DNA from 4 places in the Stenotrophomonas sp. YJH_SMC_73 genome. Region 1 is predicted to be linked to each of the others. Evidence: predicted binding sites of a transcription regulator. Region 1 holds the regulator's gene; each other region holds the start of a gene.

Region 1 (7,150 bases):
TCGCCCCGGTCGACCCGCTGGAGGAAGGCGGCGTGATCGCGCTGGTCGGCCCGACCGGCGCCGGCAAGACCACCACCATCGCCAAGCTGGCCTCGCGCTTCGCCGAGAAGCACGCCCCGCGTGACGTCGCCCTGGTCACCACCGACACCACCCGCATCGGCGCCCGTGAACAGCTGTATGGCTACGGCCGCCAGCTCGGCATCGCCGTGCACGAGGCCAACAGCGGCACCGACCTGGACCAGCTGCTGGAACGCTTGAAGGACTACAAGCTGGTGCTGATCGATACCGCCGGCCTGGGCCCGCGCGACCGTGCCCTGGCCGCCCAGCTGCAGTGGCTGCGCGCCGCGCGCCAGGTGCGCACCCTGCTGGTGCTGCCGGCCAACACCAGCTTCGGCGACATGGACGAGGTGGTGCGCCGCTTCGGTGCGGCCAACCTGCAGGGCCTGGTGCTGAGCAAGCTGGACGAGACCGGCCGCTTCGGCAACGCCCTGTCGGTGGCCGTGGACCACGCCCTGCCGATCACCTGGGTGACCGATGGCCAGGACGTCCCGGAGGACCTGCACCGGGCCAGTGCAGCCAATCTTGTACTTCGCCTTGAAGATTTGCGCCGAGCGGCCGATATGCCCTGCAACCCGGAGTTGAACCATGCCGTCGCGTGAGTACGCCAAGCTGACCAAGACCTTCCCGCTGTCGGCCACCCGCAGCGAGCCGCTCGGCCCTGTGCGCACCATCGCGGTGACCGGCGGCAAGGGCGGCGTGGGCAAGACGAATGTGTCCGCCAACCTGGCGGTGGCGCTGGCCGGCATGGGCAAGCGCACGCTGCTGCTGGACGCCGACCTCGGCCTGGCCAACATCGACGTGATCCTGGGCTTGAACCCCACCTTTACGCTGGCCGACCTGGTGGCCGGCCGCTGCTCGCTGGACGACGTCATCGTCGAAGGTCCGAACGGCGTGCTGGTGGTCCCGGCCGCTTCCGGCCGCCGGCACATGGCCGAGCTTGCCCCGGCCGAGCATGTCGGCCTGGTCAACGTGTTCTCCGAACTGGAACGCGAGCTGGACATCATGGTGGTCGATACCGCCGCCGGCATCACCGACGGCGTGCTGACCTTCTGCCAGGCCGCGCAGGACACCGTGGTGGTGGTCTGTGACGAACCGGCCTCGATCACCGACGCCTACGCACTGATCAAGGTGCTGTCGCGCGAGCGCGGCGTGGACCGCATCCAGGTGGTGGCCAACATGGTGCGCGACCCGAACGAGGGCCGCGTGCTGTACGAGAAGCTGACCCGCGTCTGCGAGAAGTTCCTTGCCGATGTCTCGCTGAACTACCTGGGCTGCGTGCCGCAGGATGACTGGCTGCGCCTGTCGGTGCAGCGCCAGCAGCCGGTGGTGAAGGCCTATCCATCCAGCCCGTCGGCGCTGGCGATCACCGAGATCGCACGCCGCACCGCGCGCTGGCAGGCACCGACCGAACCGCGCGGTGGCGTCGAGTTCTTCCTCGAACGCATCCTCAAGCAGCGTGGGGTGGCCGCATGAAAGGCGCAGCCCACCAGTACAGGGAAGTCCAGCGCTCGGCGGCCAACGAGGTCATCGCCCAGCATTCGGACCTGGTGCGACGCATCGCCCACCACCTGGCCGCGCGCCTGCCGGCCAGCGTCGAAGTCGATGATCTGATCCAGGCCGGCATGATGGGCCTGATCGAAGCCTCGCGCAGCTACGACGCCGACCAGGGCGCCTCGTTCGAGACCTATGCCTCGATCCGCATCCGCGGCTCGATGATCGACGAGATCCGCCGTGGCGACTGGGTGCCGCGCTCGGTGCACCGCCGTGCCCGTGATGCCGCCGCCACCATCCGCCGCCTGGAACAGAGCACGGGCCGTGCCGCCAGCGCCACCGAAGTGGCCGCCGCGATGGAGATGCCGCTGCCCGAGTACCTGAGGCTGATGGAAGACGCCGCACGTGGCCAGGTGCTGAGCCTGGAGTCGCGCATCGAAGACCAGGGCGAACTGGATACCGTCGCCCAGGGCGGCCCGACTCCACAACAGGTGCTGGAGCGCGGCGAGTTCGGTCGCGAGCTGGGCAAGGCCATCGGCCACCTGCCCGAGCGCGAACAGCTGGTGCTCTCGCTGTACTACGAGCAGGAGCTGAACCTGAAGGAGATCGGCGCGGTGCTCGGCGTGAGCGAGTCGCGGGTCTGCCAGATCCATGGCCAGGCCGTGCTGCGCCTGCGCGGCCGCCTGAAGATTTTCGAGGCCGTCGACGCCGGCCTGGAAGAATGAACATCCCCGAGGCGACTGCCCCCGGCCGCCCGGAATGAACAACAAAGGAACTCTGCTTTGAACAAGAACATGCGCATCCTCATCGTCGACGACTTCTCGACCATGCGTCGAATCGTCAAGAACCTGCTGGGCGATCTGGGCTTCACCAACACCGCCGAAGCCGAGGACGGGCATGCCGCGCTGTCGCTGCTGCAGAGCCAGCCCTTCGATTTCGTCGTCACCGACTGGAACATGCCGGTGATGACCGGCATCGAACTGCTCAAGGCGATCCGAGCCGACGCCAAGCTGAAGACCCTGCCCGTGCTGATGGTCACCGCCGAAGCCAAGCGCGAGCAGATCATCGAAGCGGCCCAGAACGGCGTGAACGGCTACATCATCAAGCCGTTCACCGCGCAGACGCTGGAAGAGAAGCTGGGCAAGATCTTCGAACGCCTGGCGGCCAGCGCCTGATGGATACCACGGTCGACAAGAACGCCCTCGCCCTGCGCCTGCAGGAAGCCCTGGATGCCCTGGAGTCCGGTGACGAAGCCGCCTGGCGGCAACGCATCGACGGACTGGTCGCGCTGCGCACGCAGCCGATGATGAGCGGCCTCTCGCGGCTGGCCCGCGAGCTGGGGCAGGCCCTGGGCGAACTGCCGACCGTGCCCAGCGAGGCCGGCGAACTGGACGATGCGTGCGCACGTCTGGACCACGTGGTGGCGATGACCGAACAGGCTACCCACCGCACCCTGGACCTGGCCGAGGAATGCCGCAGCCTGACCGAGCAGCTGCGCGCCGAAGGCCTGCAGCCAGGCCAGGACGTGCAGCTCGAGCGCATCCGCCACAACCTGACCGAGATCGCCCTGACCCAGAGCTACCAGGACCTGACCGGGCAGATCATCCGTCGCGTGGTCGGCATCGTCCGCCGCGTGCATGAAGGCTTCGGCGCGCTCGGCCTGCCGCCGGAACAGCATCGCACCGACCCGGAACTGGCCGGGCCGGCACTGAAGGGACTGGACCGCCACGCGGTCTCGCAGAACGACGCCGACGACCTGTTGTCGGATCTGGGGCTGTAAGCATGAGCGCGGTATCCGACGACATCACTGCCGATTTCATCATCGAGGCACAGGAAATCCTGGATCGCCTCGGCGAACAGCTGGTGTCGCTGGAGCAGGCACCGCAGGACACCGAACAGCTCAACGCGGTGTTCCGGGGCTACCACACGCTCAAGGGCGGCGCGGGTTTCCTCGGTGTCACCGCCATGGTCGAGCTGTGCCACGCCGCTGAAGAGGCGCTGGGCGCTGCACGTGCCGGCCAGGCCGTGCTGCAGGCCCATCACTTCGACGCCGCCCAGCAATCGCTGGACTACCTGCAGTCGATGCTCGATGCCGTGTCTTCCGGCACCGAGCCGGGCTATGCACCGCCGGACCTGATCGCCCAGTTCGACGTGCATGGCGGTGCAGCAGCGCCTGCCGCCGCTGCCGCCGCACCGGCGGCCGGTGCCGGCGACCTGATCACCGACGACGAGTTCGAGGCGCTGCTCGACCAGCTGCACGGTGGCAACGCACCGACTGCGGTGGCGCCGGCAAAGAAGGCCGACGACGGCCTGATCAGCGAAGATGAGTTCGAAGCCCTGCTCGACCAGCTGCACGGTGGCGCCGCACCCGGCGCCAGGCCCGCGGCTGCGGTGGCGCCGGCACCGATCGCCGCCCCGCGCCCGGCCACCGCACCGGCACCGGTGGCCAAGCCGGCCGCCAAGCCGCTGGCCGAAGCCGAACACACCGTGCGCGTGGACACCAAGCGCCTGGATGCGATCGTCAACCTGATCGGCGAACTGGTGCTGTCGCGCAACCGGCTCAAGACCCTGCGTGCGCGCCTGCGCGACGAGGAGCTGGACCGCGCCGTGTCCACCCTGGACATCGCCACCGCGCGCCTGCAGTCGGCGGTGATGCGCACCCGCATGCAGCCGGTGGGCAAGGTATTCTCGCGCTTCCCCAAGGTCGCCCGCGACGTCGCCCGCTCGCTGAAGAAGGAAGTGGACCTGGAGCTGATCGGCGCCGAGACCGAGCTCGACCGCAACCTGGTCGAAGCGCTGGCCGACCCGCTGGTGCACCTGGTCCGCAACGCCATCGACCATGGCGTGGAAATGCCCGACCTGCGCGAAGCACAGGGCAAGCCGCGGATGGGCCATGTGCGGTTGTCGGCGCAGCAGGAAGGTGACTACGTCAGCATCGAGGTGCAGGACGATGGCGCCGGCATCGATCCGGAAAAGCTGCGCGCGAAGGCACGCGAGAAGGGCCTGATCGATCCGGAAGCCGCCGCCCGCCTGAGCAGCGAGGAGTGCCTGCACCTGGTGTTCCTGCCCGGCTTCTCGACCAAGCAGCAGGTCACGGATATTTCCGGGCGCGGCGTCGGCATGGACGTGGTGCAGTCGCGCATCCGCGAACTCAGCGGGCAGATCCAGATCCAGTCGGAGCTGGGCCGCGGCAGCCGCTTCCTGATCCGCGTGCCGCTGACCCTGGCGATCCTGCCGACCCTGCTGGTGCAGGCCGGCGAGGACGTCTATGCGCTGCCGCTGGCGCGCGTGATGGAGGTACTGCACGCGCCGCGCACCTCGCTGGGCTGGTTCGATGGCCGTGCCGTGCTCGACCGCCGTTCGCACACGCTGCCACTGGTCGATCTGCGGCAGTGGCTGGATGTGACGCCGGCCGCATCGACCCTGCTGACCATCGTGGTGCTGCAGGCCGGCGAAGCGCGCTTCGGCCTGGTCGTGGACCAGGTCCGTGGGCGCGAGGAAGTGGTCATCAAGCCACTGCCGAAGGCCCTGCGCGGCCTGCGCGGTTACGCCGGTGCAACCTTGATCGGCGATGGTCGCATGGCGCTGATCCTGGATGTGGATGGCCTGCGCAGCCCGCACGACTGACCCGCTTGCTGAACCCGTAAAACCGTGAAGTCGCACCAGTAGCCCGTACCGGTGTCTCAAGTCCCATTCATACAAGCCGATACCGGATCCATGGATAGACTCAGCCTCATTGGACTCTTTCTCGCCCTGGCCTCGCTGGTCGGTGGCAGCATCCTCAAGGGCGCCGGCTTGGCGTCGTTGTGGTCGCCTGCGGCGTTCGTGATCGTCATCGTCGGCACCGTTGCCGCGATCCTGCTGCACACCTCGCCGGCGGTGTTCAAGCATGCGTTCAAGATCGTGCGCTGGGTCGTGCGCCCGCCGCACAGCGATCGCCGCGAACTGATCCAGCAGATCGTCGAGTGGAGCAACATCGCCCGCCGCCAGGGCCTGCTCGGCCTGGAATCGCAGGTGGAAGCGCAGCAGGACCCGTTCCTGCGCAAGGGCCTGCAGCTGCTGGTGGACGGTGTCGAGCCCGAATCGATGCGGCACATGCTGGAAATCGAACTGGGCAGCCAGGAACACCAGGACCAGGCCGGCGCCAAGGTGTTCGAAGCGATGGGCATCTACGCACCGACGCTCGGCATCATCGGCGCCGTGCTGGGCCTGATCGCGGTGATGAAGAACCTGGCCGACCCGAGCAAGCTCGGCCACGGCATCGCTGCGGCGTTCACCGCCACGATCTACGGCATCGCCTCGGCCAACCTGCTGTTCCTGCCGATCGCCGCCAAGCTCAAGAGCGTGATCTCGCACAACACGCGCGACCGCGAAATGGTCATCGAAGGCCTGATCTCGATCGCCCAGGGCGAGAACCCGCGCAACATCGAAACCAACCTCTCCGGCTTCCTGCACTGACATGGCCCGCCGCAAGCACCACGAAGAGCACGCCAACCACGAAGCATGGGCGATCCCCTATGCCGACCTGATGACGCTGCTGCTCGCCTTCTTCGTGGTCATGTACGCGATCTCATCGGTGAACGAGGGCAAGTACCGGATCATGGCCGACGCGCTCACCGATGCCTTCGGTGGCGCGCCGCGCACGATCAATCCGGTGCAGGTGGGCAACAAGCAGGTGCAGGGTGGCGGCTGGGACAGCCCGTCGGTGATCAAGTCCGGCACCAAGATCGGACCGTCCGCGCCGGCGCCCTCGCACGACCCGACGCTGCTGCCGTCGATGGCCTCGCAGATGCGCATGCCGGTGTCGGTGCACAACCAGGAGCAGATCGCCCGTGCCGAGCGCCAGCTCAACACGATTGCCGACCGGCTCACCGCCGCCCTGGCGCCGCTGATCGACCGCGGCATGATCAGCGTGCGCCGCACGGAACTGTGGATCGAGGTCGAGATCAACAGCGACATCCTGTTCCCCACCGGCTCGGCCGCACTGGACGTACATGCACGGCAGACCCTGGCCAGCCTGGCCGAGGTGCTGCGCGACGTGCCCAACAGCGTGCGCGTGGAAGGCCACACCGACAACGTGCCGATCGCCACCGCCACCTTCCCTTCGAACTGGGAGCTGTCGGCCGGACGCGCCGCCAGCGTGGTGCATCTGTTCGCCGACCAGGGCGTGCAGCCGTCGCGGCTGGCGATGGTCGGCTATGGCCAGTTCCGCCCGCGCGAAGAGAACGACAGCGCACAGGGCCGCAACCGCAACCGCCGGGTGATGGTCATCATCCTGGCCGACACCTCGCATTCGGTGGACCCGCTCGGCCAGCGCCTGAACGCAGCCACCGGCGCCACCGGCAGCACCGTCACCGAACAGGCCGCCGCAACGCCGGCCAGCGCCCCCACCTCCCCCATCGCACCGGTGACGTTGCCACCGGTGCCGGCTGGCAGCCGCGTCGGCGCCGCCGTTCCCCCCGCAATGAAGGAGTAATCCGATGCGCATCTGGGCAGTCGCCAACCAGAAGGGCGGAGTCGGCAAGACCACCACCACCCTCGCCCTCGGCCGCGGCCTGGCCGCGCTCGGCCATCGCGTGCTGCTGATCGACCTCGATCC
Region 2 (7,150 bases), on a different contig from region 1:
ACCCCGCTGTCGCTGGGGAGGGCCATGACGCCAGCACCACCCGTCGCCTGTACCGGCGGCCGCAGCACCCTGCTGCGGTCGGCGCCTGCCTGTGCCGGCAGGGGACCGGATTGATGGCGGGCCAGGGCACGCACGGCAATGGACTGCTGGAGCGCCGCCTGCATGAGCTGGCGGAAGAGCGTCGCCGCCTGGCGATGATCATCGACGGTACCGCTGCGGGAACCTGGGAGTGGAACGTGCAGACCGGCGAGATGCGGGTCAACGCGCGCTGGGCCGAGATCGTCGGCTACCGCCTGGAAGAGCTGGAACCGATCTGCCAGAAGACCTTCCTGAAACTGGTCCATCCCGATGACATCGCGCTGTCGGATGCGGCGCTGGACGACCATTTCGAAGGGCGCAGCGACAACTACGCCTGCCTGCTGCGCATGCGCCACAGGAACGGCCAGTGGATCTGGATCCAGGACCGTGGCCGGGTGTTCGAGTGGGACGGGCAGGGCAGGCCGTTGTGGATGGCCGGTGCCCACGCCGACGTGACCGAGCTGCAGCAGGCGCGGCAGGACGCGGCCGAGACCCGGCAACGCCTGCAGGCGGTGGTCGATGCGTCCGATGAGGTGGCGGTGATCGCCACCGATACCGATGGCACCATCACTCTGTTCAACACGGGGGCGGAGCGCCTGCTGGGCTACAGCGCGGCGGAGGTGGTCGGCCAGCGCCGGCTCGACGCCTTCCACGATCCAGCCGAACTGAAAGCGTGGTTGCAGCCGCTGGCTGATGCTGATGGCAATCTTCCCGGCGTGTTCGAGGCGCTGAGCGCGCGTGCCGACGGGCAGACCTACTCGCGGCAGTGGACGCTGCTGCGCAAGGATGGCCAGTCACGCCAGGTACGCCTGTCGATCAGCCGCATGGAGAGTGCCGATGGAACGCGCATCGGCTACGTCGGCATGGCCATCGACATTACCGAGATCCTGCAGGCACGCGCCGAAGCACGACTTTCGGCAGAGAAGTTCGCTGGCGCGTTCACCTCCGCCGCACTGGGCATGGCACTGGTGTCGCTGGAAGGACGCTGGCTGGATGTCAACGACGCGCTGTGCCGGATACTGGGCTACCCGCGAGAAGAGCTGCTGCAGGTCGATTTCCAGCGCCTGACCCATCCCGATGACCTGCAGACCGACCTGGCCCTGGTACAGGACCTGTTGGCCGGGCGACGCAGCCACTATCACCTGGAAAAGCGCTACCTCGACCGCGACGGCCGCATCATCTGGGCGCGGCTGTCGGTGTCGCTGGTGCGCAACGAGCATGGCGAACCGCTGCATTTCGTGTCGCAGATCCAGGACATCACCGCCCAGCGCAGCAGCGAGCAGCGCCTGTTCGAGAGTGAACAACGCAGCCGAATCACGCTGGATGCGGTGGCCGACCTGGTGCTCAGCGTCAGCCTTGATGGCCGCATCGACTACGCCAACGCGGCTGCGGTGCGCACCCTGGCCGGTGATGGCGCCTTGTCGCTGGCCGGGCACAAGGTGCAGGACGTGCTGGCGCTGACCACCGAGTACGCGCCCGGCTCGGTACTGGATGTGACGGTGCTGCTGGACCCGGAGAGCAACGCGGTGGACCTGCACGCCGACCTGCTGCTGCGCCTGGGCACGGCAACGGTGCCGGTGGACCTGACCCGCGCCTGGCTGCGCGATGACGAAGGCCACGTGCGCGGCGCGGTGTGGGTGCTGCGCGACGACACCCAGCAGCGGGCACGCCAGCGCGAAGCCCGCCACCTGGCCGAGATCGATCCGCTCACCGAACTGAGCAACCGCCGCGGTTTCGAGGTGCACCTGCAGCAGGCGATCACCCGCGTGGAGCGCACCGGCCAGGCCGCCTCGCTGATGTACATCGATCTGGACCGCTTCAAGCCGGTCAACGACACCTGGGGCCATCTGGCCGGCGATGCCGTGCTGTGGGCGGTGGCCAGCGTGCTGCGCCATGGCGTGCGCGATTCGGACGTGGTGGCGCGGTTGGGCGGTGACGAATTCGCGGTCATCCTGTCCGGTTGTACGCCGCGGCGTGCGGCCCGCATCGGGGGCGAGCTGCTGCACACCCTGGCTGCGCTGTCCATTCCGTGGGACCAGGACCGGCTGCGGATCGGTGCCAGCATCGGTATCGCGCCGCTGGCCGGCGGCATGAGCGTGGACCAGGCGGTGGCTGCGGCCGATGCCCAGTGCTACCGGGCCAAGGCGATGGGGCGCAACAACGTGCAGGTGCAGGGCGAGTTGTCCCAGCTTCCGGGTGACGATCCCGACGCCGCGGAGGACTGATCTCAGCCTGTGAGAGGACGCGCGCGAATACTGCGCGCACTCCACTCACGCAGGTAACCTCCATGAATGCCTGGAACCCGGTTGCGGTACGCAAGTTCATTCCGGCCCTGATCGGCTGGTGCCTGGCGCTGGCCGCCTGTCTACGCGCCGAACAGCTGCGCGGCGACCTGCACGCACGGGCGTTGTTGCCCGTGTTGCAGCAAGGTGCGGTCGCGCTGCTGGTCCTGAGCCTGTCCTGCACGGTTGCGGCCTGCCTGTTGCTGTGGCGGCATGGCCGCAGCGATCATGTGCATCCCGCTGCAGGCACTACACCCGCACGGCATCCATCAGCAGGAACCGGCACGGCGCACACTGGAAGGCATTGATCTGTGGCACCAGGCGCTGGAAGTGTTCGCTGGCACAGTGCAGGTCGAGCGCGGCGCGGTCGGGCCACAGCTCGATGAAGATGAAGTGGCCCGGATCCTTCTGGTCGACGAACAGTTCATAGCCGAGGCAGCGCGGCTCGCGCAGCGTGCACGCGACCAGCTCCCGGTACAGGGGAAGCACGGTGTCCACCGCATCGGGATGGATGAAATCCTCGGCGATCACTTTCAGCATGTCGGCACCTGCGAATCGGGCCTTGCAGGATAGCGCCGGCGCATGGCCGGCACCTGTTCCCGTCAACGCAATACCGTGTCCGCACTGACCAGCCGCACGTCATGCATCTGATTGAGGTAGGCCTCGTAGTAGCCCTTGTGCGAGGCACCCACGATGGCCAGCATGCGTCTGCCAGGATGCTGGCTCAGCACGTCGCGGATGTTGGCGACCATGCGCAGGTTGCGGGTTTCCCAGTAACCGACGTACATCCGGCCGAACGCCTTGGAGGACGGCTCGACGAGCGTCGCGCCGAAGTCGCTCTGGTAGGCGGCCATCGCCGCCGCCGGGCTGTTGTAGTCCCGATACAGCGCCATGACGCCGCCGGGCTTGTCCAGATCGGCCACGAGGCGTTCATCGGCCTCCCGCCGCGCGCGCGAGTGCGTATTGTTCCAGGCACCGGTGATGGCCGCGCTGGCCGCCGCTTCATCCTCGGCGGGCGTGGGCGAATCGGCCGTGTGGTCGTCCACGGCCCACAGGCGTTCCTGCCCGAGGCGGGCGGCGACCTCGGCGGCGATCAGGTGGGTTTCATTGCGGCGAACCAGGCCTTTTTCGAGGATCTCGACCAGGGCAGGTGTCAGTCCATCACCGCCTTTGCGCTCGGACGCAGGCAGGCGCAGCCACTGCACCTGCGCCGAGCCGCGTTCACCCGCTGCCAGGAACAATGCTGCGAGCCGACGACGCTGGGCGGGCGTCGGCTCGTCCGGCCAGGTCGCAAGCAGGTGCTCGGCCTGGGTGTTCGCCGTAGGCACGTCCAGTCCGGTCGCAGCCTGCGCAGCGGTGGTGTCGAAGCAGTAGGTGGCCACGCTCTCCGCATAGCGTGCCGGGTAGCGACGCATGAAATCGCACTGCAGGCCTGACAGGTCTTCGGTGGCGATCAGCTCGGGCTTCCAGGCGACCAGTCGCTGCAGCAACGGTTCAAGCAAGGCGGGCTGGAAGGACTTGGGCAGGCCGGACAAGTGGGGGGTGCCCAGTACCAGCACTTCGTTCGGGCGCCCGGCAGGCGGGCCCTTCAGCTGGTCGGGATGGAAGCTGGGGCGGTAGGTGGCGTCGGCAGCGAAGGCGCCGCTGCTGCACAGGCCCAGGATGAGGAAACTGGCCAGGCGTGGGAACATGCGATCTCCGTGTCAGTGAGCGTCCTGCGGTTCGCTGCATGCTGGCCAGTTTCATCTACCACCGGATCTCCCGTTGGTCATGCAAACCTTTTCCGCTTGAACTGCATCCGCGTGCCGGGCAAGGCTATGCCCAGTGACGGCGACAACGCGCGACATATGCCCTGACGACAGCCGGTGCCGAGCAGAACCTGCCCAGCCGGCGCCTGGCGAAACCGCTCGGCGGTGCCCCTGTCGCGCGTGAGCGGAATGTGAAGTGCATCGCGATTGTCTACCGCATCCCTGCAGCAGCATCTGAAGATGCGACGGACGTCGCGGAATCCGGCTAAAGCCACCGATCGCATCGCCGATATTCCCTCTGGATCCCGCTCAAGTCGCCCGCTGCAGGACCCCAGGCTGCCCCCGACGGGCGGCCCGCGCTGTGTGTTCCGCCGCTCCCTATGCCGATCGCACCCGCACCAGACGTTCTTGCCAGCCGCTCGAGGGGTGCCTGCCGGTACCTGTAGTCCCAAGCACCTGAAGTTGCCGCCGGGCATCCCGCCCGTCGGGTCGCAACCGCTTACCGGACACCGAGGATCAGACAATGCTCATTCCAGGCTTTACGGCGGGCGCGCAGGCGCCGGCCGAGCTGCATACCCGTTGGTCGCCGTGGCGCGCCCTGCTGGGCGCGCTGGCACCGCAGCACCGCAGCGGCGTCGAGGCGGCGGCCGATGGCCGTGCCGAGCTGGAGGCGCAGGTCGCGGCGCTGCACCGGGTCCAGGCGGTCATCGAGTTCGCCCTCGATGGCACCATCCTGCAGGCCAACGAGAACTTCCTGCAGGCGATGGGTTACCGGCTGGAGGAGATCCAGGGCAAGCATCATTCCCTGTTCGTCGACCCCGAGCAGGCGCGCAGCGCCGGATACCGTGACTTCTGGGCGCGGCTGGGTCGTGGCGAATATGACGCGGGCCAGTACCGGCGTTTTGGCAAGAACCAGCGCGAGATCTGGATCCAGGCCTCGTACAACCCGGTGCTGGACCGACAGGGGCGTCCGTACAAGGTGGTCAAGTTCGCCACTGACATCACTGCGCAGAAGCTGCAGGCGGCCGACTCGGCCGGCCAGCTGGCGGCGATCGACAAGTCGCAGGCGGTGATCGAGTTCAGCATGGATGGCCGCATCCTGTCGGCCAACGACAACTTCCTGGCTGCCACCGGTTACAGCCTGGATGATGTGCGTGGCCAGCACCACTCGCTGTTCGTCGAACCTGAGTATCGCAGCAGTGCCGAGTATCGGCAGTTCTGGGAAAAGCTCGGCCGTGGCGAATATGATGCCGGCCAGTACCGGCGCCTCGGCAAGGGCGGACGCGAGGTCTGGATCCAGGCGTCCTACAACCCGATCCTGGACCTCAACGGGAAGCCGTTCAAGGTGGTCAAGTACGCCACCGACATCACCGCGCAGGTGCATGAGAACCAGGCCATGCAGCGTGCCGTGGCGCAGACCCGTGAAGTGGTGGCGGCCGCCAAGGAGGGCGACCTGACCCGGCGCGTGGCCACCGCCGACAAGACCGGGCCGATCGCCGAGCTGTGCGAAGGGGTGAATTCGCTGGTCGAGGCGATGGCCGCGATCATCGGCCAGATCAAGTTCGCCGCTGACACCATCGCCGTCGGTGCCACCGAGATCGCGCAGGGCAACAGCGATCTGTCGCAGCGCACCGAGCAGCAGGCAGCGTCGCTGGAGGAGACCGCGGTGTCGATGAAGGGCCTGGCCGAGACCGTGCAGCGCACCGCGACCAACGCACGGCAGGCCAGTCAGCTGGCTGGTGGTGCCGCCGATGTCGCCGCGCGCGGCGGTAACGTAGTGCACGAAGTGGTGGAAACCATGGCGGTGATCAACGCGTCCTCGCGCCGCATCGTCGACATCATCGGCGTGATCGACGGCATCGCCTTCCAGACCAACATCCTTGCCCTGAACGCCGCGGTGGAAGCCGCGCGTGCGGGCGAACACGGGCGTGGCTTCGCCGTGGTCGCCACCGAGATCCGGGAACTGTCGCAGCGCTCGGCCAGTGCCGCCAAGGAGATCAAGCAGCTGATCGATGCGTCGGTGGCCAATGTCGGTGCCGGTACCGCGCAGGTTGAGAGCGCCGGCCGCACCATGGACGAGATCGTGGTCAACGTGCGCCGGGTCAGCGACCTGATGTCCGAGATCAGCACGGCCGCGCAGCAGCAGAGCGACGACATCCAGCAGATGAACCATGCCGTCGATCTGATCGACCAGGGCACCCAGCAGAACGCCGCGCTGGTCGAGGAAGCTTCGGCCGCGGCGCGCAGCATGGAAGAACAGTCGGCGCAGCTGCTGCAGACGGTGGCCAGCTTCCGCGTGCAGGGTGGGGCGGGGCACCTGCATGGTGCGGCGGTGCTGCGCGCGGTCTAGGCGCGGCGGTCGGCGTGTTGTTCCCCGGCCTCGACGGCCGGGGCGGCGTGCACGCAGTTGCGGCCGGCATGCTTGGCCCGGTACAGGGCCTGGTCGGCGCGCTCGACCAGGCTGCGCGGGTCACCCTGGTCATGCGCGGCCTGCCAGGCCACGCCGATGCTGATGGTCACGTGGGCCTGGGCGGCGGGCAGGGCGGCGGCTTCCACGGCGGCGCGCAGGCGCTCGCCCAGGCCCAGGGCGTGGCCGATGTCGGGCGCGGGCAGGGCGGCGATGAACTCCTCGCCGCCGTAGCGGGCCAGCAGGTCATCACCGCGTTGCAGGCAGCCGTCGAGGATCGCGGCGACCGCCTGCAGGCGGCGATCACCTTCCGGATGCCCGTAGGTGTCGTTGAGTCGCTTGAAGTGGTCGATATCGATCATCAGCACCGCCAGCCCCACGCCCTGGCGACGGGCGCGGCCGTGCGCGCTGCCGAGCGCTTCATCGAAGTTGCGCCGGTTGCCGAGCCCGGTCAACGGATCGCGCCGGGCCAGCAGCGCCAGCTCGTCGCGCTCACGCTGGATCTGCACCTGGGTGAGCACGCTGCGCAGGGCATGGCCGAGCATGGCACCGATGAACCCCACGGTGGCCAGGGTCGGCTGCAGGCGTGCCACCAGCAGCGCCACCATCATCAGCAGCAACGGCAGCATCAGCGG
Region 3 (7,150 bases), on a different contig from region 1:
AAGCGGTGCTGGTGCGCTGAGGGTCTGCGCTGGCGGATGCCGGCGCGGTGTGGCCTGACTCTGGTGCGCCCAGCTCTGGTGGGTGCCGACCGTTGGCCGGCACGGATGCCCTGGCGCTCGCGATCATCCACGCATGGCGTGGAACTACCTGGGAAACTCCGCCTTCAACTGCATGCGCAGGGCCTCGACGATGGCCGCATAGCGCCGCTTCTGGACCAGATAGCTGGCCAGGAACAGCGGCAGCACCAGCAGCATCGGTGCCACCATCGGGCGCATCGCCACCAGTGGCAACAGCAGCAGCGACAGGATTGCCACGAACCAGCTGCACAGGCCGATCACCCGCACCTCGTGCCGTCGCGCGTTGAGAACGATGCGTCCACGCATCACCGGGAAGTAGCGCAGGCCGAAGCTCGGTGCGAAGCTCTCGCGGAACGCCATGCTGCCATCGGGCAGCGCATGGAAGGCCAGTTGCAGCCATCTGTCCTGCGGCAGGTCACGTTCCAGGCTGCCCAGCGAGAGCCGGGCCTGCATGGCCGGTGACGCCGCGATGCGTTCGTTGAACAGGGTGATGCCCCAGCTGAAATAGCCGGCCACCCAGGCCATCAGAAGGACGGCTTCGATCAGGAGCACTGCGATCAGGGCGATGGCCATCGGTCTTCCATGAATGGGACCGGTGGATCATGCCATGCGGGACGGCCCATCCACGCAGGACGTGGATCTACTTCAGGGCTTCGCCATCCAGGCCCAGGTCCCATGCCAGGCCCAGCAGTTCATCGTCGGCTCGGGAGGGGGTGGGGCGCGCATCGGCCAGCTGCTGCAGTTCGAGCAGTTCCTCGCGGGCCACGTCTTCCAGCCGCTGCAGCTGCTCACGCACGCTCGCATTGCGCGGGCGCTCGGTGTCGGTGAGGGCGGGCAGGGCGCGGATCAGGGTCATGGTGCGCGTACAGGATGCATCCAATGGCGGGTTACAGGCAAAGGCCCCGGGCGAACCGGGGCCTTGCGGGCTGCCGGCGAGGGCAGCGGACATCAGGATCAGAACAGCTCGACGGTGCCGGCGCCCATGCTCTGCTGGGCGACGGGCTTGTGCGGCGGGCGTTCCCATTCGCTGCGCAGCTCGCGCAGGCGATTGCCGGTCCGCTGCAGGGCGCTGGCGATCTCTTCGTCGAACACGCCGCCATTGCGGTGCAGCAGCTCCTGCAGGGCCACCGCTTCGCGGTTGATCGCGGTCAGGCGGTCCAGGTGGGTGTGCACGCCGCCCAGCGCCTGGGTGGCGATGTCTTCGAACTGCAGGGCACGCACGGCTTCGGCCACGCTGCCATCGATCGCACGGGCGCACTCGGACACTTCGCGCATGCCGTCGCCCAGCGAGGCGTTGATCTGCGCGACGTTGTCGAGCATCGCTGCTGCTTCCTGACGGGCTTCGCGGGAGCGGTCCATATCGCGCGAGGCCATGTGCGAAACCGTCTCGCGCACCTTGGCGATGGCGTCCTTGGAGCTGTGCGCCAGCTTGCGGATCTGCTCGTTGAAGGTGGTCGAGCGCTCGGACAGGTTGCGCACTTCGTCGGCGACCACGGCGAAGCCACGACCGGCTTCACCGGCGCGCGCCGCTTCGATGGCCGCGTTCAGCGCCAGAAGGTTGGTCTGGTCGGCGATCGACTTGACGTCTTCCAGCAGCGCGAAGATGCCATCCAGGTGCTGCGCCATCTGGTCGATGTGCTGCACGGTGGTGCTGCTCTGGCCGCTCACCTGTTCCAGCGCTTCCACCAGCTGTTCCATGCGATGGCTGGCGTGCTGGGCGAAACGGGCGACGTCGAGGCCGGCATTGCCTTCATCACCGGCGCGGTCGACGATGCGCGACAGGGCCTGGCTCTGCTGGCGCGACTTGCGGTTCATGGCATCGAAGCTGCCGCCCAGGCTGGAGACGGCCTGGCGGATCAGGTCACGGGCGCGTTCCACTTCGCCACGCGAACCGTCGATCTCGTTGCCGACGAAGTTGCGCAGCTCGGTCAGCAGCTGGTCCTGTTCGCGCAGGACACGGGCGTGCTCGGGGGAACGATGTGCCTGGGCGCGGGTGGTCCACCACGCAAAGCCGAGCCAGCTCAGCGTCATCGTGGTCAGGATCGCCCAGCGCAGGGCGGCCGGCCATTCGAAACCGATGGCGAAGGGGAGCAGCAGGGTCAGAGCCAGGGGGGCGGCCAGACGGATGAAAATGCGTGAGTACATGGACGTTCTCGGGAGGTGCACGGAGGATGTATCGGCCGTACCCCCTTTCTCTTTAACGTCGATGTGCCTCGAAGTGCATTCTGAATGCGCCGGTTTTCCGGCGCCTTGGCGGCCTCGGGGTCAGAGCCCTTTCCGTGCCGGAAAGGGATCCGACCCCTTGGGCAGGCGCAACAGGGTCGGATCCCTTTTCCATGGAAAAGGGCTCTGACCCCACACCCTCAGGCCAGCAGGCGGTCCACGGCCTCGATCATCGCCTTGCGGCTGAACAGGAAGTCCCAGTAGCTGCCGCCCAGCTGGCGCCACAACACCGCCGAACGCACCGCGGCCAGCAGCAGGGCACGGATCTCCGCCACCACGCCGGCCTGGCCCAGGTAGTGCGGGTTGCCCTGCACCATCACCCGCGGTTTCAGGTGGCTGATGGTGTCGGCATACAGGCCGCCGAGGTTGGCCAGTACGTCCGGGTGGCCACTGTCGCCCAGTTCGGTGGCCTGGCGCTGGGCGCGCTCGATGCCCGAGGCGACCTTGTTCACGGTCGCCCCATCCTGCACGAAGCGGCGCTCCAGCTGCAGCACCGACAGGGCCAGCTTGGGCAGGATCGGGTCCTGGCCCTGGCTGCGGAAGTAGTTGTGCAGCAGGCGCAGGCCGGACTTCAGTGCATGACGGTCACCGAACACCGCCTGCGGCGAGGACGCATCGACGCGGAACACGCTGTCCACGGCGGTGCGCACGGCGGCGGCGTCGGAATGGCCGGTATCGGCGATGCGGCGCACCTGCTGCAGGGCCTGGGCAATGCCGGCCAGGGCCAGGACGCGGTCGTCGACAGTGAAACTCATGCAGCGATTACCTCAAAAGGGGAGGGGGTGGTGCGCAGGCGTTGTTCCAGCGGCGCATCGGTGGCGGCGATCACCGCGCCGCCCAGGCACACATCACCGTCATACAGCACCAGCGATTGACCAGGGGTAACGGCACGCTGCGGGCGCGCAAAGGTGACCAGCACGCTGCCATCGTCCAGCACCTCGACCGTACATGGCTCGTCGGGCTGGCGGTAGCGGGTCTGGGCGGTGCATTCGAAGCGCCGTGCCGGCGGTGAGCCGGCGATCCAGTGCGCGGTTTCCGAACGCAGGCGGTCGGACAGCATCCACTTGCTGTCGCGGTCCTGGTCCACGTACAGCACGTTGCTGGCCACATCCTTGCCAACCACGTACCACGGCGCGGCCGGGCGGCCACGCACGCCGCCGATGTTCAGGCCCTCGCGCTGGCCCAGGGTGAAATAGAACACGCCCGGGTGTTCGGCAATCACGCTGCCGTCGGCCGGGTCGAGGATCTGGCCGGGCTTGGCCGGCAGGTAGCGGCCGAGGAACTCACGGAAGTCGCGCTCGCCGATGAAACAGATGCCGGTGGAGTCCTTCTTGGCGTGGGTCGGCAGGCCGACGTCGCGCGCGATCCGGCGCAGGTCGCTCTTTTCCAGGTCGCCGATCGGGAACAGGGTGGCTGCCAGCTGTTCCTGGCCCAGTTGATGCAGGAAGTAGCTCTGGTCCTTGGATCGATCGGCGCCGCGCAGCAGCAGCCACTGGTGGCCGCGCTGGGCCACCCGTGCGTAATGGCCGGTGGCGATGCGCTCGGCGCCCAGCTCGCGGGCGGCGTCCAGGAAATGCTTGAACTTCACTTCACGGTTGCACAGCACGTCCGGGTTCGGGGTGCGGCCGGCCGCGTACTCGGCCAGGAAGTGCTCGAACACGCCCTGCCAGTACTCGCTGGAGAAGTCCCGGAAGTGGAACGGGATGCCCAGCAGGCCGCACACGGCCACCGCGTCGCGACGGTCATCCTCGGCACGGCAATCACCGCTGCCATCGTCGGCCCAGTTCTGCATGAACAGGCCGGCCACGGCCTCGCCCTGCTGTACCAGGCGCCAGGCGGCGACCGAGGAATCGACGCCGCCGGAGACGCCCACCATCACACGCGGAGTGCTCATGCGACCTCCCGGACCAGCGAAAGCGGGTGGCGCTGGCCACCCAGGTAATCCGCCACCACCTGCCACACCAGCGGGCTGCGCTGGCGCTCGCCGGCGGCCTGCAGCTCGGCCGGGGTCAGCCACAGCGCGCGGTCGATGCCGGTGTCCAGCGGCTGCGCCGGATCGTGCGAAACCGGGTGCGCCGCGTAGCAGAAGCGCAGGAAGGCCGTGCCGTCGCCGGCAGTCCACTGGTAGCAGCCGATGAAGTGGGTCAGCTGCACCGTCCAGCCGGTTTCCTCGCGGGTCTCGCGCAGGGCGGCCTCGGCCAGGCTTTCGCCCGGCTCGAGGTGGCCGGCCGGCTGGTTCAGCACCTGGCGGCCGTCAATGGTCTCTTCGACCAGCAGCACGCGGCCGCCGTCGATCACCACGGTGGCAACGGTGGCGTGCGGTGCCCAGCGCGGGTCCGGCGTGGCGTTCAACTCAGAACTCGTCCTTCTTGGTCAGTTCCAGCTCCATCGCGTCGGCGGTGCGGATGGCCGCATCGATGGCGTCGCTGAGCTGGTCGGCGGTGGCATCGGCGTCGATCTTCACCACAAACATGGCGGTGGTGTCCTGCTTTACCCAGCCGCCCATCTTGGCGTCCTGCGAATCTTCCAGCAGGCGATTGGCCACGGCCACCGGGAACTGCTTGGTCTTGGCGCTGTAGGCCGGCGACCAGATCTCGCGGATGTTGTGGCTGCCGAAGTCTTCCACCGCCGAGCGCACGTAGACCATCTGGGTGCGGTCACCCTCGACGTCGAAGACCATGCGGTAGTCGCCATCCTCGTCGACTTCGTAGGTATAGCCCAGCTTGTCCAGGTGGCGCGCCACGGACTTGTCGGCCTGGGGCGCGGCGGTGGCAGCACCGGCAGCGGCCAGGGTGATCAGCAGGGCGGGCAGAAGGGTCCTTTTCATGAAGATCCTGTGAAGCAGTGTTGAAAGAAGCTGCAATTGTGACGTTGGGCGTGCGTGCCGTCCAATCCGCGGCGGGCCGACGCAGGTCCGGCGCTACCCCTATAATGGGCGGATGCCCCATGAGTCCTCCCCCGATTCCCAGCACGAGCACGGCGTTGCCGTGGAGCCCGCGCGCCCGGAAGTGGCGCCGCCGCCGTTCTATCAGGTGATGCTGCTCAACGATGACTACACCCCGATGGATTTCGTGGTGGATGTGCTGCAGCAGTTCTTCAGCATGGACCTGGACAAGGCCACGCAGGTGATGCTGCACGTCCATACCCGCGGCCGCGGCGTCTGCGGGGTGTTCACCCGCGAGGTCGCCGAGACCAAGGTTGCCCAGGTCAACGAGTACTCGCGGATGAACCAGCACCCGCTGCTGTGCACGATGGAAAAGGCCTGACCGGCTGCCGATCCTCGTCCGGGTACATCGACTCCGGACACGGCGTGCCCACCAAGGTGGGCACCTACCAAGGCAGAAACCTGTAGAGCCGAGCCCATGCTCGGCTGCTTTTCGTCCCGGCGCAATGATCCCGGATGGAGTGCGCCCACCACGCGCGGAGGTCACGCCTCCGCCAACGCCTCCAGCGCCATCCGCGCCACCGTCTCGTCGACGTCGGCGGGGTCGCCGTCATCCCTGAACCACACCGCCGACAGCGCAGTGCTGGCCGCGATCCAGCGCAGCAGGCGCGTGCGTTCCAGGCCGGCCAGTGCGCTTACCTGTTGCAGCCGGGCGGCAAACCGCTCGGGCCGGGTGGCCACATGGATGCCCGGGCCACAGAGGTCCGGGTTGCTGAACATCGTCGTGTAGTCGAACGCGCGGTCGCCCAGCAGCCGCTTCGGGTCGATCGCCAGCCAGCCACGCGCGCCGAAATCCAGCACGTTGTCGTGGTGCAGGTCGCCGTGCAGCGGCCGGATCTCGTGTTCTTCCTGCAACACCCGCTCCGCCAGTGATCTGCACTGTTCCAGCAGTGGCGGCAGCGCGGCCCTTGGCTGCAGCAGGTCGGCGAACCATGTACGCAGGCAGACCAGTTCCGCTGGTGGCGCGCTCCGTGGCCGGTGCAGCTGCCGCAGGACCTGGCACAGGATCGTGGTACAGGCATCATCGTCGCCCTCGATCGAACGTTGCCGCAGCGAATCGCCGCCGGCACGCTCGATCAGGATCGCCGGCCCCTCGTGGGCCAGCAGGCGGGCGGCACCATCGCCGTCCCACCAGCGCAGCAGGCGATGGCCGTTCTGCTCCTCGGTTTCGCTGCTGACCTTCAGCATCGCCGGTTCGCCGTCGGCGGTCAGCACCGGCCAGAGCTGGGCGTGGGGCGTCTCGATGGCCGCGCCATCACGCCGCAATCGCCAGCGGCTCAGGTAGGGTTCGCTCATGCTGGGTGGGCTGTCCTGGAGTGAATGAAGATCAAGCGATCTGCACTGCTAACGCCATCTGAACGCAGCAATCCGCTAGGGTGATGGAAATCGCGTAGTCAGGCCGCATATTGTCCCCATCTGCCGCCGGAGTAATCCATGTTCAGCAAAGACCTCGAACACACCATCGGCCAGTGCTACAAGCGCGCCCGTGAGGCCCGGCATGAATTCATGACGGTCGAACACCTGCTGTTGGCACTGCTCGACAACCCGTCCGCCCAGGCCGTACTGAAGGCCTGTGGTGCCGACGCCGAACGCCTGCGCCAGGAGCTGGAGCAGGCCATCGAGGCTTCCGTGTCCCGCCTGGCCGAAGATGACGGCCGTGATACCCAGCCGACCCTGGGCTTCCAGCGCGTGCTGCAGCGGGCCGTGTACCACGTGCAGTCCTCGGGCAAGAAGGAGGTCACCGGCGCCAACGTGCTGGTCGCCATCTTCGGCGAAAAGGACTCCCATGCCGTCTATTACCTCAACCAGCAGGACGTGACCCGTCTGGACGTGGTCAATTACCTGTCCCATGGCATCGCCAAGCTGGGCGAGGAAGGCGAGCAGCCGTCCTCCTCCTCCGATGGC
Region 4 (7,150 bases), on a different contig from region 1:
ACAAGAAGCTGTATGCGGAAGGCTCCACCGACTACTTCGTCGCCGGGCGCAGCTACTTCCTCAGCATGACCGCGCGCTTCTGACCGGCGGCACGCGCCGTGATCGCGCTGGCGACATGCCAGCGCGATCGACGGTATTGCGGGTTACTCGCTTTCCAGCGCGGCCGGCGCCGCGTCCCGCGTGGCGGCCGTGCGCGCACGGTCCATCGCCACCGCCAGTTGCTGGCGTGCGAGCAGTTGTTGTGCCTGCACCACTTCAGGTGTCGGCAGGAGCACCGGTCCCGGTGCGTTTTCCGGTGTAGCAGGTGTGGTCATGCAACCTCCATGGACATCCCGCCGCCGCACGGGTCCAACCGGGGCGGCAGCGGAACTGCGCACCCTATCCTAAAAACAAGGCGGGCGGGTGACGGTGCGGCACCCGGCCGCAGCCTGTGGAACACGGCACGCGTCACATTTTTGACGGCAGCCCTTGGATCCTGAATAGGACTTGCCTTATCATGAAAACGTTTTCTCACAGGGATGTTTCCCCCAAATGAATACCACTGACCTGTCCCAGTTCAGCCCGAAGTGGCAGTTCCGCTTCAACTTCTTCCGCCAGCATGGCGCGCCCAAGAATCCCGGTTTCAAGCAGGCCTGGAAGGCGCTGTCGTTCGGTGACCGCCTGAAGATCAACCTGAACTTCTTCGCGTTGTTCTTCGGTGCGATCTACCTGTTGATCCTGGGCATGTGGCGCAAGGCGCTGGTGGTCATCGGCATCAACATCGCGCTGGCCATCGTCAGCATGTTCCTTCCCGACGTCGTCGGGCGCATGCTGTTCATCGCGATGAATCTGCTGGTCGCCTCCAGCACCAACTACAGCTACTACCTGGAGAAGGTGGAAGGTCGCGCCAGCTGGAACCCGTTTGAAGGAATGTTCTAAGCCATCAGACCGGCGCAGGGATGCGCGGCAAGGACGCAACCGACGCCCGGCCCCCGCCGGGCGTCTTCATTTGCGCGATCAGGCCGCGCGGCGTGCCACGGCCGCCGGCTCGGCCTGCAGGCGGAAGCGCGACACCGCCACCGCCAGCTGCTCGGCCTGCTCCTCCATCGCGCGCGCGGCGGCACTGGCTTCCTCCACCAGCGCGGCGTTCTGCTGGGTGGTTTCGTCCATCTGCACCACAGTCTGGTTGACCTGCTCGATGCCGGCCGATTGTTCGCGCGACGCGGCCGAGATCTCGGCCATGATCTCGTTGACCCGACCGACCTGACCGACGATGTCCTGCATGGTGCGCCCCGCGCCGTGCACCAGCTGCGCACCGGCACCGACCTGGGCCACCGAGGCGTCGATCAGCTCCTTGATCTCCTTCGCAGCACCCGCCGAACGCTGCGCCAACGCGCGCACTTCACTGGCAACCACGGCGAAGCCACGGCCCTGCTCACCGGCGCGCGCCGCTTCCACTGCTGCGTTCAACGCCAGGATGTTGGTCTGGAACGCAATCCCATCGATCACCGAGATGATCTCGGCGATGCGCTGCGAAGACGCCTCGATCTGCTCCATGGTGTGCACCACCTGGCTGACCACCTGGCCGCCTTCGCTGGCCACGCCCGCCGCGGAACCGGCCAGCGCGTTGGCCTGCAGCGCGTGGTCGGCGTTCTGGCGCACGGTGGAGGTCAGTTCTTCCATCGACGCGGCGGTTTCTTCCAGGTTGGCAGCCTGCTGTTCGGTACGGCGCGACAGGTCGCTGTTGCCGGCAGCGATCTCACCGGCGGCCAGGCGGATGCTGGCTGCCGACTGCTGGATCTGGCCGACGATCTGGGTCAGGTGCTGCACGGTGCTGTTGGCATCGTCGCGCATCACCGCAAATACCCCATGGAAGTCACCCTGCATGCGGGTACTGAGGTCACCGGCGGCGATCGCGCGCAGCAGCGTCGACAGTGCGGCCAGGTTGTGGTCGCTGACTTCCATCATGGTGTTGAGGGTCTCCACCATGTGGCGGAAATCGTGGTCGAAGCGCAGTGCATCACCGCGCACGGCGAAGTCACCGGCGGCGGCCGCAGCGGCAAGCTGCTGGATCTGCTCGTTGATCGCGGCCAGGTTGCGCTTGGTGGTGGCCATCGCAGCGGTGAACACCGCCTTCTCGCCCGGCAGTGCTTCCATGTCCACGCTGAGGTCGCCGACGGCATAGCGCTGCATCACTTCAACCAGGCGCTGGGTGACCGCGTTGCTGGAGGCCACCAGCTGGTTGCTGTCGGCCACCATGCGGCCGTACTCGCCCGGGAACGCCGCGGCATCCATGCGGTAGCTGAGTTCACCGGCATCGTGGCGGCGCGCCATTTCGGCCTGCGCAGCCATCACCGCCTGCAGCTGGCCGCGCATGCCCTGCATCGCGTCCAGCAGGCGCCCCACTTCGTCGTTGCTGCGCGCCGGCAGGGTGCTGTCCAGCTTGCCGGCGGCGACGTCACCGGCCACGCGCACCGCTTCGGCCAGCGGGCGGATCGCCAGGCGGCGCAGCAGTATGTAGACACCGGCGCTGAGGGTCAGCGCGGCGATCACGCCGACCAGCAGGGTCAGCCACAGCAGCTGGCGCGCTTCGGCCACGATCACCGCATGCGGCATCACCACGCCCAGCGCGAAGCGCTGCGGGGCATCGCCCACGCGCAGCGGCACATACACGCGCACGTTGCCGGCCGCATCGGGGCTGAAGGCCTCGAAGGGGCGGTCGGCGGCGATCTCGGCCAGCATGCTGCGGGTCAGTGCGTCGTCGCGAGGCTTGCCGATTTCGGCGGCATTGGCCGAGGCCAGCACCACGCCCTTCGGCGACAGCAGTTCGACGCGGCCGGCCCCCATCGGCTTCAGCGTGGCCAGGTGCTTCTGCAACGCTGCCAGCGAGAAGTCGACGGTGAAGACACCGAGGAACCTGTCGTTCTCGATGATCGGCGTGCTCAGCGTACTCATCAGCACCTGCTGCCCGGCGATGTCATAGGCATACGGTTCGCTCACTTTCGGCAGCTTGTCGCGGCTGGGCACCATGTACCAGTCACCGGAACCGCTGGCGGTCTCGGTGTAATCGGTCATCACCGACTGCTGCGGCTTGCCGTCCTGCCAGGCCCAGTAGCTCATGTAGCGGCCGGTGGCATCGTGCGCCTCGGTGTTGACGAACTCGGCATCCTTGCCGTCGAAGGCATCGGGCTCCCACATGGTGCTCTTGCCCAGCCATTCGGGATGGGCGCGCAGCTGCTCGCCCAGCACCGCCGCCAGGCTGGCGCGGTCGGGCACGTCACCACGGGCGCGCTGGGCCAGCACGCCTTCAACCATGGCATCGTTGCTGGCAAAGGCGGTGCCCAGATCGGCCGCCACCTGGCGCGCCTCAGCGGTCGCCTCGCTGGTCATGGTCTGGCGCGAGGCGCTGATAAGGCTGGCGCTGGCCTGTCGGTAGATCAAGAACGCGGTCAGGCCGAAGCACAGCAGCGCGATCGCGGCGGTGCCCAGCATCAGCTTGTGGGCGATGCTGCCCGGGCGGCGGGCAGCGGCGGAACGGGAAGAAGGCATGGGAGGGTCCGCAAGGCAGTTCAGGACGACCGGCACCACGAAGGCACCGCGCAGGCGCGCGATCCGTCGCGCAGGCCACCGGCCGCCGGGCGGGCCCGGCGCTGGAAGCGCACCGGGTTAGCGGCCGCCCGCCAACGAGGTTGAGGCGACCGGCCTGCACATTCCTGAATCTGCTCAGGGTCGGGTCAGCCACCCGTCCGTCGCGATGGCCTCACTCGGCCACGCGGTCCTTGATCCACTGCGCGCGCGGCAGTACCTCGATGCTGCCGACGGCATACTGCTGCAGCACGTCGTCCGGCCCGAAGCACGGTTGCCAGCCCAGCTCACTGCGCAGGCGGGCACTGTCGTAGACACGGTCGATGCTCAATGGCAGCGGCCAGCCACGGCGTTCGAACTCGGCCAGCAGCTGCGGCGCGCGACGGGCCAGCACGCTGCGCGGGTGGGTGGCCAGTTCCAGGCAGTCCTCGCGCCGGAACGGCGTCGGTGCGCAGGCGAGATAGCGGGCGAATCGGGCGCCTTCGTCGAGCAGCAGTGCAGCGTGTGCGCTGGCCACATCGCGGGCGTCGATGCCGCGATGCAGGCGGAACATCGCCATGCGCTCGGGCGGTTCCGGGAAGCACCGGCCCATGCGCAGCACGCGAACGCTGAAGCCCGGCGTGGCGGCAGCTTCAGCCAGGGTCTCGGCCTGCAGCTTGGTGCGATGGTAGATCGTGCGCGGCAGTGGCTCGGTGTCTTCGTCGATCCAACGGCAGCCACCGGCTACCACGGCATGGCCGTACAGCGCGGTGGTGCTGGTCAGCACGAAACGCCGTGCGCCGGCTTCGCGTGCGGCCTGCAGCAGGTGCGCGGTTGCCTCCACGTTGATCTGCTGGAATACCGCGTCCGGCACCAGGCCGACATGCGGAGCATGCAGGGCCGCGGTATGGATGACCGCGTCCACGCCCTGCACCGCACGCGTGACCGCCTGGCGATCGGTGACATCGGCAATGATGCGCGTGGTGGCGAACGGGCTGCGGTCCAGCCCCACCACTTCGTGGGCGGCCGCCAACGCACCGAAGATCGCGCGCCCGATGCGCCCGGAACTGCCGGTCAACAGAATCTTCATTGAGTCCATTCACTCGAAGCGCCCGGGAACTACCGGGATGCTTCGATTCTAGGCATGCATTCGCGCATCTGCGATAGGACAGCCATGCAATCGTGCGTTCATCTTGACGACTTCGCAGGCGCCAGCAGTTGCCGCGCGATGAACAGCGGATCGTCGCCGCCGGCCACATCAGGCCTCACGCCGGTGCCTTCCCAGTTGCCGCCGGTGCGCAGATTGATCGGTTGCCGGTCGGGAATGCTGATCTGATAGCCATCGGGCAGCAGCACAGGATCACCAAACATATGCGCGGCACCGCCACTGCGCGTGCCGACAATGCGCGCGCGGCCCAGGGCCTGCAGCGAATAGGCGACGAACTCGGCCGCCGAACCGGTACGCCGGTCGATCAGCACCACCAGCGGCTTCAGGTACACAGGCAGGCTGGCAGGCGGCAGCGGTACCGGCGTGCGCCGGCCACGCTGGTCCAGCTGCTGCACCGCGCCGATCTTCGCGTCCAGCAGCGTGCGCACCAGCAGGTCGGCACTTGCATCGTCGCCTCCCCCGTTCTGGCGCAGATCCAGCACCAGGCCATCGGTGTCGGCCAGCAGCGTGAAGGCCGCAGCGAACTTCGGCCGCGCCAGATCCAGCGGGTAAAAAGTACTCAACCGCAGGTAGCCAATGTTGCCTTCCAGCACCCGCACCTCGCGCACACCGGCACCATTGCTGCGGGCATCGGCACGCCAGGCCATCAACCAGTCGTCCTGGCCGGCAGCTGCGTCCACGCGCTCAACGTGGAAGTGGCCATCGAACATGTCCAGGTCCTGGTTCAGGCGTGCGCTGAACGCAGCAGGATCCGAACAACTGTCCGCATAGCGCTGCTGCGCCGACCAGCTGCGCAGGGCATCGGCGATGCGGGCGGCCTCCGCCTCGTCCAGGTACTGCGCCTGCACGGCGCTGGCGGCCGCCTGCAGCACCGCATCCTGCGCCGGGCAGGCCGTCGCCAGCAGCGCGCCGAGCATCCAGGAGACCGCCATCATCCACCCCGCATTGAGGATATATAAGCGCTTATATATCATCCCACTCATGGATCTCCAACACGCCACGCTGGGTACCCTGCTGCGCGCACTGCTGGACCAGCTGGACCCGGCCGTCGAGCAGGCCTACCGGCACCTGCAACTGGACTACCGGCCGCGCTACACGCCGGTGCTGCGCACGCTGATGGCGCAGGGCCCCTGCCGGATCAAGGACCTCGCGCTGGCCTGCGGGCTCAGCCATTCGGCGCTCAGCCAGACCGTGGCGGCGATGGTGCGCGATGGTTGGCTGCACACTGCCAATGGTGACGACGGGCGCGAACGCATCCTGCAGTTGAGCCCGCGCGCGCAGCGCGCGATGCCCGTGCTGCAGGCGCAATGGCAGGCCACCGCAGTGGCGGCACGCAGCCTCGATGCCGATCTGGGGCAGTCGTTGGAGCAGGTGCTGCGCAATGCACTGGTGGCGCTCGAACAACGGCCCTTCGCACAGCGCCTGCAGGACGCCCGCCGGCGCTGAGGCGTTACTGCTCTGCAGCCATCTCGATCTCGCTGAGGAAGGTCCAGCTGCCGTTGGCCACGCGCAGCTCCAGCGTGCGGCATTGCGCAGCCAGGGGGGCTGCATTGCCGAGCACGTACTCCTCTTCGGTCGAGCCCATCACGCCGGACTGGGTGAAGGGTGCCGACAGCGTGCCGATCGTTACGGCGGCAGTTCCGGGCTCGGCGCACATCACCTCCACCGACATCGGCGTGACGATGCCCCAGGCCGGGCGGGTCATCGTGTGCAGGCCGATCCAGTCCACCCGTCGGCGCTGGCCCAGGTCGATGGTGATGTCGACGTTGCCGTGCACGCCTACCCAACCCGCGTCCATCGGATTGCGCGGGTCGCCTACACGGCGGTCGAACAGCTCATGGCCGCTGCCGTCGGGATAGCTGGTCGCCGGCGCCACGCTGTAGTGATAGGTGGTCTGCACCGGATCGACGAGGTACGAGGCACCCAACCCGTACAACCCACGATAGGTGTTCATCATCCGCGGCGCCTCGCCGTAGCCCTGGCCGGGGCCGACCACTTCGGACATGTGGTACTGGTTGAGCCAGGCAACGCGCTTGCCAGCCGAACGCGCGCTCCACAACTGCTGGTTGATGCGCTGCACCGACGCCGACCGGTATGCACCGGACAGGCCGTTACCGGCATCAAGGAACAGCGGGCTGCCATGGTTGAACAGCTCGATGTCGGCCCACACAGCGCTGGCGCCCAGCTGCGCCGACAACGCCTGGTAGTACTGCTCGGTGGAATAGCCCGGTCGATCCCACTGGAACAGTTTCGCGTGCGACGCCGCGCCGATGCCGTCCTGCCAGATCTGCACGTCGACCCCCGTGGCAGAGCGAAACCGTAGCGCAGCACTGGCCACGCTGGCCGGGTCGACGCTGGAGGATGCCAGATAGGGCGCCACCATCACCGGCCTGGATGGCGTCGCCGCTTTCAGTGTGGAAACGATTGAACGATAGAACG

Evidence for each region. The regulator FliA, encoded in region 1, starts transcription of late flagellar genes. The targets are predictions, from matches to a motif close to TAAAGTTTNNCNNNCNNNGGCCGATAA.
Region 2: a site for FliA is predicted at 4,375-4,401, ahead of AC5P8R_RS19400 (methyl-accepting chemotaxis protein). Genes of this name have one in related genera too.
Region 3: a site for FliA is predicted at 2,252-2,278, ahead of AC5P8R_RS05315 (methyl-accepting chemotaxis protein). Genes of this name have one in related genera too.
Region 4: a site for FliA is predicted at 3,646-3,672, ahead of AC5P8R_RS00925 (methyl-accepting chemotaxis protein). Genes of this name have one in related genera too.

Annotation. Positions count from the first base shown of each region.
Region 1 is NZ_JCAFTJ010000016.1:26,771-33,920, forward strand. Features, by position in the region: gene flhF (flagellar biosynthesis GTPase FlhF) at 1-659, shown strand, start outside; gene AC5P8R_RS20050 (MinD/ParA family ATP-binding protein) at 646-1,533, shown strand; gene AC5P8R_RS20055 (RNA polymerase sigma factor FliA) at 1,530-2,276, shown strand; gene cheY (chemotaxis response regulator CheY) at 2,334-2,726, shown strand; gene AC5P8R_RS20065 (protein phosphatase CheZ) at 2,726-3,331, shown strand; gene AC5P8R_RS20070 (chemotaxis protein CheA) at 3,334-5,178, shown strand; gene AC5P8R_RS20075 (flagellar motor protein) at 5,269-6,009, shown strand; gene motD (flagellar motor protein MotD) at 6,011-7,027, shown strand; gene AC5P8R_RS20085 (ParA family protein) at 7,032-7,150, shown strand, end outside.
Region 2 is NZ_JCAFTJ010000014.1:95,709-102,858, reverse strand. Features, by position in the region: gene AC5P8R_RS19420 (PAS domain S-box protein) at 114-2,303, shown strand; gene AC5P8R_RS19415 (hypothetical protein) at 2,444-2,590, opposite strand; gene AC5P8R_RS19410 (putative quinol monooxygenase) at 2,610-2,900, opposite strand; gene AC5P8R_RS19405 (DUF5694 domain-containing protein) at 2,963-4,051, opposite strand; gene AC5P8R_RS19400 (methyl-accepting chemotaxis protein) at 4,632-6,458, shown strand; gene AC5P8R_RS19395 (GGDEF domain-containing protein) at 6,455-7,150, opposite strand, start outside.
Region 3 is NZ_JCAFTJ010000003.1:6,897-14,046, forward strand. Features, by position in the region: gene AC5P8R_RS05300 (bifunctional diguanylate cyclase/phosphodiesterase) at 1-20, shown strand, start outside; gene AC5P8R_RS05305 (hypothetical protein) at 145-651, opposite strand; gene AC5P8R_RS05310 (hypothetical protein) at 719-934, opposite strand; gene AC5P8R_RS05315 (methyl-accepting chemotaxis protein) at 1,033-2,223, opposite strand; gene hflD (high frequency lysogenization protein HflD) at 2,442-3,056, opposite strand; gene mnmA (tRNA 2-thiouridine(34) synthase MnmA) at 3,053-4,195, opposite strand; gene AC5P8R_RS05330 (NUDIX hydrolase) at 4,192-4,653, opposite strand; gene AC5P8R_RS05335 (hypothetical protein) at 4,655-5,128, opposite strand; gene clpS (ATP-dependent Clp protease adapter ClpS) at 5,241-5,567, shown strand; gene AC5P8R_RS05345 (APH(6) family putative aminoglycoside O-phosphotransferase) at 5,729-6,541, opposite strand; gene clpA (ATP-dependent Clp protease ATP-binding subunit ClpA) at 6,680-7,150, shown strand, end outside.
Region 4 is NZ_JCAFTJ010000001.1:189,571-196,720, reverse strand. Features, by position in the region: gene AC5P8R_RS00940 (TonB-dependent receptor domain-containing protein) at 1-83, shown strand, start outside; gene AC5P8R_RS00935 (hypothetical protein) at 144-314, opposite strand; gene AC5P8R_RS00930 (DUF2628 domain-containing protein) at 532-918, shown strand; gene AC5P8R_RS00925 (methyl-accepting chemotaxis protein) at 997-3,528, opposite strand; gene AC5P8R_RS00920 (NAD-dependent epimerase/dehydratase family protein) at 3,740-4,633, opposite strand; gene AC5P8R_RS00915 (S41 family peptidase) at 4,732-5,643, opposite strand; gene AC5P8R_RS00910 (MarR family winged helix-turn-helix transcriptional regulator) at 5,693-6,157, shown strand; gene AC5P8R_RS00905 (DUF4434 domain-containing protein) at 6,162-7,150, opposite strand, start outside.